One region of the Allobosea sp. NBC_00550 genome, then DNA from elsewhere that is predicted to be linked to it. Evidence: predicted binding sites of a transcription regulator. Region 1 holds the regulator's gene; the other holds the start of a gene.
The links. The regulator PhoB, encoded in region 1, activates phosphate uptake and scavenging genes when phosphate is short. The targets are predictions, from matches to a motif close to TGTCATNNANCTGTCAT.

Region 1 (3,401 bases):
CCATGTCGATCCTGCTGCTCTCGATCGTTGCCCGCCGCATCGTCAGCGGCGGCAAGTAGAGCTTGAATCCAACCCGGTCGCGTCTGATCCTGAAGGACCATGTCGATGCTTTCGACCCTTGAACTCTCCCCGCAATCGCTCGATGCCGAGGCGCCCGTCCGGATCGCGGTGAAAAACCTCGATTTCTACTACGGCGAGCACAAGGCGCTGAAGAACATCAACCTCGACTTCCGCGACCGGCACGTCACGGCGCTGATCGGCCCTTCCGGCTGCGGCAAGTCGACCCTGCTGCGCATCTTCAACCGGATCTACTCGCTCTATCCCGAGCAGAGGGCGACCGGCGAGATCCTGCTCGACGGGCGCAACATCATCTCCAACGATGTCGACGTGAACGAGCTGCGCTCGCGCGTCGGCATGGTGTTCCAGAAGCCGACGCCGTTCCCGATGTCGATCTACGACAACGTCGCCTTCGGCATCCGGCTCTATGAGAGGCCGCCTAAGTCCGAGCTCGACGACCGCGTCGAAGGCGCCCTGCGCCGCGCCGCGCTCTGGGACGAGGTCAAGGACAAGCTGAAGAGCTCCGGCATGGGCCTCTCCGGCGGCCAGCAGCAGCGCCTGTGCATCGCGCGCACCATCGCGCAGAAGCCGGAGGTGATCCTGTTCGACGAGCCGACCTCGGCGCTGGATCCGATCTCGACCGGCAAGATCGAGGACCTGCTGGAGCAGCTGAAGAGCGACTTCACCATCGCCATCGTTACCCACAACATGCAGCAGGCGGCCCGCATCTCGCAGTACACCGCCTTCATGTATCTGGGCGAGGTCATCGAGTTCGCGCCGACCAACACGATCTTCATGAACCCCGGCAAAAAGCAGACGCAGGACTACGTCACCGGCCGTTTCGGCTGAGCGGCGACGGACTTCTTTGTTTTATCGCATTTTCATCGCGCGAACCGGTGCCCACTTCGCTTGAAAATGCTTCGAGGATAACGCCATGACCGATCACATCGTCCGTTCCTACGACACCGATCTCGAGGGCATCCGCCGCAGCCTCGCCGAAATGGGCGGCATGGCCGAGCGCATGCTGGGCGATTCCACCGTCGCCCTGGTGCGCCGCGACACCGCGCTCGCCCAGAAGATCATCTCGGCCGACCAGCGCCTCGACAATCTCCAGCGCGAGGTCGAGGAGAAGGCGGTGCTGACCATCGCCCGGCGCCAGCCGCTCGCCAACGATCTGCGCGAGCTGATCTCGGCGATCCGCATCGCGGCGGATGTCGAGCGCGTGGGCGATCTCGCCAAGAACATCGCCAAGCGGGCCGTCGCCATCGCCGGGCAGTTCCAGCCGCCGCATCGCGCGGTCGTCGGCCTCGAGCACATCAGCCGCCTCGTCCAGGCGCAGCTCAAGGACGTGCTCGACGCCTATGCCGCCGGCAACGAGCAGAAGGCGCTCGAGGTTTGGCGCCGCGACGACGAGATCGACGCGCTCTACACCTCGCTGTTCCGCGAACTCCTGACCTATATGATGGAAGATCCGCGCAACATCACCTTCTGCACACATCTGCTGTTCTGCGCGAAGAACATCGAGCGCATCGGCGACCACACCACCAACATCGCCGAGACGATCCATTATCTCATCACCGGCGACTCGCTCGACGTGAACAGGCCGAAGCTCGACACGACCAATATCGAGGTCGAGGCGATCACGGGCAGCTGAGGCAAGACATCATGGCCGCACGCATCCTGATCGTCGAGGACGAGGAGCCGCTCACCCTGCTGCTGCGCTACAACCTCGAGGCCGAGGGCTTCGAGGTCGACAGCGTCGCGCGCGGGGACGATGCGGAGCTGCATCTGCGCGACCACACCCCCGATCTCGTGCTGCTCGACTGGATGCTGCCCGGCCTCTCCGGCATCGAGCTCTGCCGGCGGCTGCGCTCGCGGCGCGACACCGAGCGCGTGCCGATCATCATGCTGACGGCGCGCGGCGAGGAGACCGAGCGGGTACGCGGCCTTGCGACCGGCGCCGACGACTACGTCGTCAAGCCGTTCTCGCTGCCGGAACTGATCGCGCGCATCCAGGCGCTTCTTCGCAGGGCGAAGCCAGGTCACGTCGCGGGGCTGCTGGCCGCGGGCGATCTCGAACTCGACCGCACGACCCGGCGCGTCCGCCGCGCCGGCAGCGAGCTGCATCTCGGGCCGACCGAGTTCCGGCTGCTCGAATTCCTGATGCAGGCACCGGGGCGGGTCTATTCGCGCGCCCAGCTTCTCGATGCCGTCTGGGGCCGCGACGTCTATATCGACGAGCGCACGGTCGACGTCCATGTCGGGCGGCTGCGCAAGGCAATCACGCCTGCCAACACCAAGGACCCGCTGCGCACGGTGCGCGGCGCCGGCTACGCCTTCGACGAGACCTTCGCGCGCAGCTGACGCGCGCGATCGTCAGGCGTTGGGACCGCCCTCGATATCGCCGGCCCAGGCCAGCGCGGTGTCGTACTCCTCCGGCTTGAACGTGCGCACCGTGACGAAGGGGATCGCGGGGTTGAGCAGGTCGACGAAGGCGGCGAGCCAGCTCTTGTCGGTGACCACGGCCTCGCGGGGAAAACGCTGGAGCTCCCAGAGCTCGCCGAGGCTGTAGCGCGCATCCTTCCAGGCGGCTGCCAATGTCATGTCGGTGAACTCGGTGAAGTCGGCGAGGATGCCGATCTTCTCGTGGCGGCCAAGCTTCGCATCGATATCGGCCATGATCTGATCGAGATCGTCGGCTGTCAGCGTCCGCGACAGGCGATAGGCGCCGACATGGTCCGGGGCGGGCAGAATGGTGAGCATGTCTCCTCCTCGGCGAAGACAACGCACCGCCCGGAGGGAAGTTTCGCGGGGAATCAGTCTGCTGAAGAAGGCGCCCGTGTCGCGGCGTCGAACTGCCCGGCCTCGCTGAGCAACCAGGTGACGAATTCGTCGAGGCCGGGGCGATCCGGCTGGCCGAGCGGGCGGGTGAGCCAGCAGCCGGTCGCGCTTGTGAAGCCGAGACAGAGCGGGTTGACGAGCGCGCCGGAGGCCAATTCATCCGCCACATAGCAGCGCGGCGTCAAGGCGACGCCGAGCCCGGCGACGGCGGCGCTGGTAATCACGGAATAGTAGCCGTAGCGCACGGTGTGCTCGGGCACGGCTCCGCGCAGATCGTGGGCCTCGGTGAACTCGGCCCAGAAGGTCGGCATCTGATAGTGCTGGAGCAGTGTCATCTTCTGGATGTCGGCGGCGCGGCGGAAACCGCCCATGCGCTCGATCAGGCTCGGCGCGGCGACGAGGGCGACATCGCGGCCGAACAGATAGTGCGCCTCCCTGCCGGTCCAGGGCGGGACGCCGTGGGCGATATCGAGATCGGGCTCTTCGGTCTCGCTCTCGCTGAC
Region 2 (3,401 bases), 880 kb from region 1:
GGCGTGACGTGGAACAGGCCGAGCCAGCGCAGCAGCATCGCTTTGAAGGCGGCGGGCAAACCATCCTGATCGCCGAAATCGACGATATGCAGCGCCCCACCCTCGTCCAGACGGCGCAAAGCCTCGGCGATGACGCCCTGCCAGGGCGGGATCATCGACAGCGCATAGGAGATCACGATCCGGTCGAAGCCGGGAAGGCCGAACATGGCCTGCGGATCGAAATCAGTGGCATCGGCCTGCGCAAGACTGATCCGATCCTCCAGTCCCGCACGCGCTACCGAGGCGCGCGCCGTCGCCAGCATCTCGCCGGAGACGTCGAGCCCGTAGCAGGCGCAGTCCGGGTAGCGCCGCGCGATCCGGATCAGGTTACGCCCGGTGCCGCAGCCGATCTCCAGAACGGTCGCGCCGGATGGCGGCCGCAGGCCATCGATCAACTGGTCGCGGCCGAGCAGGTAGAACTTCCGACTGGCATCGTAGATATGGCGCTGATGCCGGTAGATCCGGTCCATCAGCCCGGCGGCGGTGCCGGCCGATGCCTCGGCCGCGCTCATCGGGCCTGCCCCTTCAGGACATAGAGGTGGAAGCCGCCATAGATCGCGGAACGGTCCTGCCGGCACAGTTCGCGGCTGCGCTCTTCCTCGTAGCGCCACTGGTCGAGGATCGCGGCCGGCACCCGCCCCGGCAGCAGGCGCTCGTCGGCCGCCGTGCGGAAGATCACCCGTGCACCCGGACGCGCGGTGCGCGTGATCTGCGACCACAGCGCCGTCAGGTCGGCATCGTTCATCCAGTCCTGGGCATCGAGCAGCACATAGGCGTGGCAGCTCTCGGCCGGCTGGTCCTCCAGCAACGCCGTGACCGGGGTCTGGCGATAGGACACGTTCGAGGCGCGCGCCTTGACCGTCGCGAAATGCGCCGGCTGCAGATAGGGCGGCAGCGCCGCATCGGCGCCTTCGCCATAGCGCCGGCCGAAGGCCTGCTGGGCGAAGTAGTTGCCCTTGAGGTCGAAATCGCAGGCGAGACGTTCGAGCCGCAGCTTCAGCGCCCCCAGGATGCCGTCCTCGCCATCGGCGGCGAGCGCCTTGTACTGCGCCGGCGGGATGCCGAGCCCGTAAAGCGAGGCCGGCTGCCGCACCAGCCAGCGCACCAGCCGGCGCTCGAAGACCGGCGCGAGGTGCTGCTCGTAGAGCGCCCTCTGCTCGGCGAGGTCGCGGGCGGCGAGCATCGCGCGGGGATTGCCGCCGAGCAGCCGCGCCAGCACATGGCCCGTGCCGATGAAGCGGCCGAGCAGCCCGTAGCGGTAGAAGCCGTTGGCGAAGAGGTTGATCCGGCGCCGGGCATTGAGCCCCCTGCCTTCCCAATATCCGCGCGAGACGGCGTCGAGATGCGGCGCGATCTCGCGGTCGTAGAGCGCGACATTGTCGCGCGCGTTCGCCCGGCCGAAGAAGCGCAGGAACGTTTCATGGCTTTCCAGCCGTGCCAGCGCCGCGAGCTTCAGCCGACCGAGCGCGATATGCGCCCCGTTGAGGTCGACGGCACTCACGCGGACTGGCGCCGCCGTTAGATAGGAGAGGATGTTGCAGGACCCCGAGGCGATCGCCACGACGTGGTCGTCGGCCTTGAGCTGCAGCGCCGCCATGTCGACGACCGGGTCCTCCCAGATCTGCGGATAGACCAGACCCGAGAAGGCCCGCGCGAACAGCCATTCCAGCATGCCGGCCTTCGAGAGCGTCTTGCTGCGCCGGACCGCCGAGCCGAGCCCCGAACTGGTCATGCGGCGCGCGGCACGCGCCGTCTGTGTCGCTTGTTGCGTCACGGTTTCCTCCCTCTGCGGGTGGCGGGGCTGCTAGAGGAGTCGCGTGACGGTCAGGTGACGGCGCCCGGCGCATTGCCACAGCATCGTGAAATAGCGGGGCAGGCCGAGGGGTGAAATCCGGCCGGCGAGTCGCCATATTGCGAGGCACGAGACGGATGGCGGCCCCACCGCCCGCTGAAAGGAGATCGCAATGGGTCTGATGAGCATGTTCGGCGAGCCGAAGAAGGCGGACGAGACCTTCCCGTTCCAGCTGACCGATGCAGAGTGGCGCGCGCGGCTGACGCCGGAGCAGTACCAGATCCTGCGCGGCCATGGCACGGAGCGGGCCGGCTCCTGCGCGCTCAACTTCGAGAAGCGCGCCGGCACCTTCTCCTGCGCCGGCTGCGGCCAGAAGCTGTTCAAATCCGGCAAGAAGTTCGAGAGCGGTACGGGCTGGCCGAGCTTCGACCAGCCGCTGGAAGGCGCGGTCGAGACCAGCGAAGACCGCAAGTTCGGCATGGTCCGCACCGAAGTGCATTGCGCCAACTGCGGCGGCCATCTCGGCCACGTCTTCCCGGACGGCCCGCCGCCCACCGGCCTGCGCTACTGCATCAACGGCGTGGCGATGAACTTCGAGGCAGCGGAAGGCTGAATTAGCGCGTCATGGTCGGGCTTGACCCGACCATCTCATGACGGGAAAGCGACGAAGAGATGCCCGGGTCAAGCCCGGGCATGACGCCCTATGAACGGGGCACCGCCCTTCGCGCCAGCGCAGCCGCATCGACCGAAACCGGCAGATCGCCGAACTGCCCCGACCAGCCATCCCCCAGCCGCGTCGCGATGAAGGCATCCGCGACCTCCGCCGGCGCATGCCGCAACAGCAGCGAGCCCTGCAGCAGCAGCGCCAGCCTCTCCGTCAGCCGCCGCGCCTGCCCCTCGTTGCGCATCAGCTCCGGCAGATCGCCCTCCAGCCGCTTCAGCGCCGCGTCATAGCGCCGATCCGCTCCGGCAGCCGCCAGCAACTCCGCCCGCAGCACATCCACCGCCCCCTCCTCACGTGCCAGCGAGCGCAGCACGTCGAGGCAGATGACATTGCCCGAGCCTTCCCAGATCGCGTTGAGCGGCGCCTCGCGGTAAAGCCGCGCCATCGGGTTTTCCTCGATGAACCCGTTGCCGCCATGGCATTCCAGCGCCTCGGTGACGACGGCGGGCGCCCGCCGCGTGATCCAGTATTTCGCGATCGGCGCCCCGACCCGCGCCAGCAAACGCTCGCTGGCGGACTCCGCCTGCCGGTCCAGCGCCGCGAAGAGCCGGAAGGCGAGCCAGGCGGCGGCCTCGGCCTCGATGGCGATGTCGGCCAGCACGTTCTGCATAATCGGCTGGTCGATCAGCGCCTTCTGGAAGGCGCGCCGGTGCTGCGCATGATGCGCCGCCAGCGACACCGCCATCCGCATCAGGCCGGAGGAAGCCGCCGCGATGTCGAGCCGCGAATTATGGTTCATCGAGAGCCCGGTGCGGATGCCACGTCCCGGCTCGCCGATCAGGTGCCCGATGGCTCCCCGGAACTCGACCTCGGACGACGCATTCGAGCGATTGCCGACCTTGTCCT

Region 2: the regulator PhoB is predicted to act here: its motif matches at 1,857-1,873, upstream of NWE53_RS09800 (BtaA family protein).

Annotation. Positions count from the first base shown of each region.
Region 1 is NZ_CP102772.1:2,930,349-2,933,749, reverse strand. It holds gene pstA (phosphate ABC transporter permease PstA) at 1-59, shown strand, start outside; gene pstB (phosphate ABC transporter ATP-binding protein PstB) at 100-906, shown strand; gene phoU (phosphate signaling complex protein PhoU) at 992-1,711, shown strand; gene phoB (phosphate regulon transcriptional regulator PhoB) at 1,723-2,421, shown strand; gene NWE53_RS14085 (SpoIIAA family protein) at 2,434-2,820, opposite strand; gene NWE53_RS14080 (LysR family transcriptional regulator) at 2,874-3,401, opposite strand, start outside.
Region 2 is NZ_CP102772.1:2,051,735-2,055,135, forward strand. It holds gene NWE53_RS09795 (class I SAM-dependent methyltransferase) at 1-551, opposite strand, end outside; gene NWE53_RS09800 (BtaA family protein) at 548-1,813, opposite strand; gene msrB (peptide-methionine (R)-S-oxide reductase MsrB) at 2,013-2,444, shown strand; gene NWE53_RS09810 (acyl-CoA dehydrogenase family protein) at 2,533-3,401, opposite strand, start outside.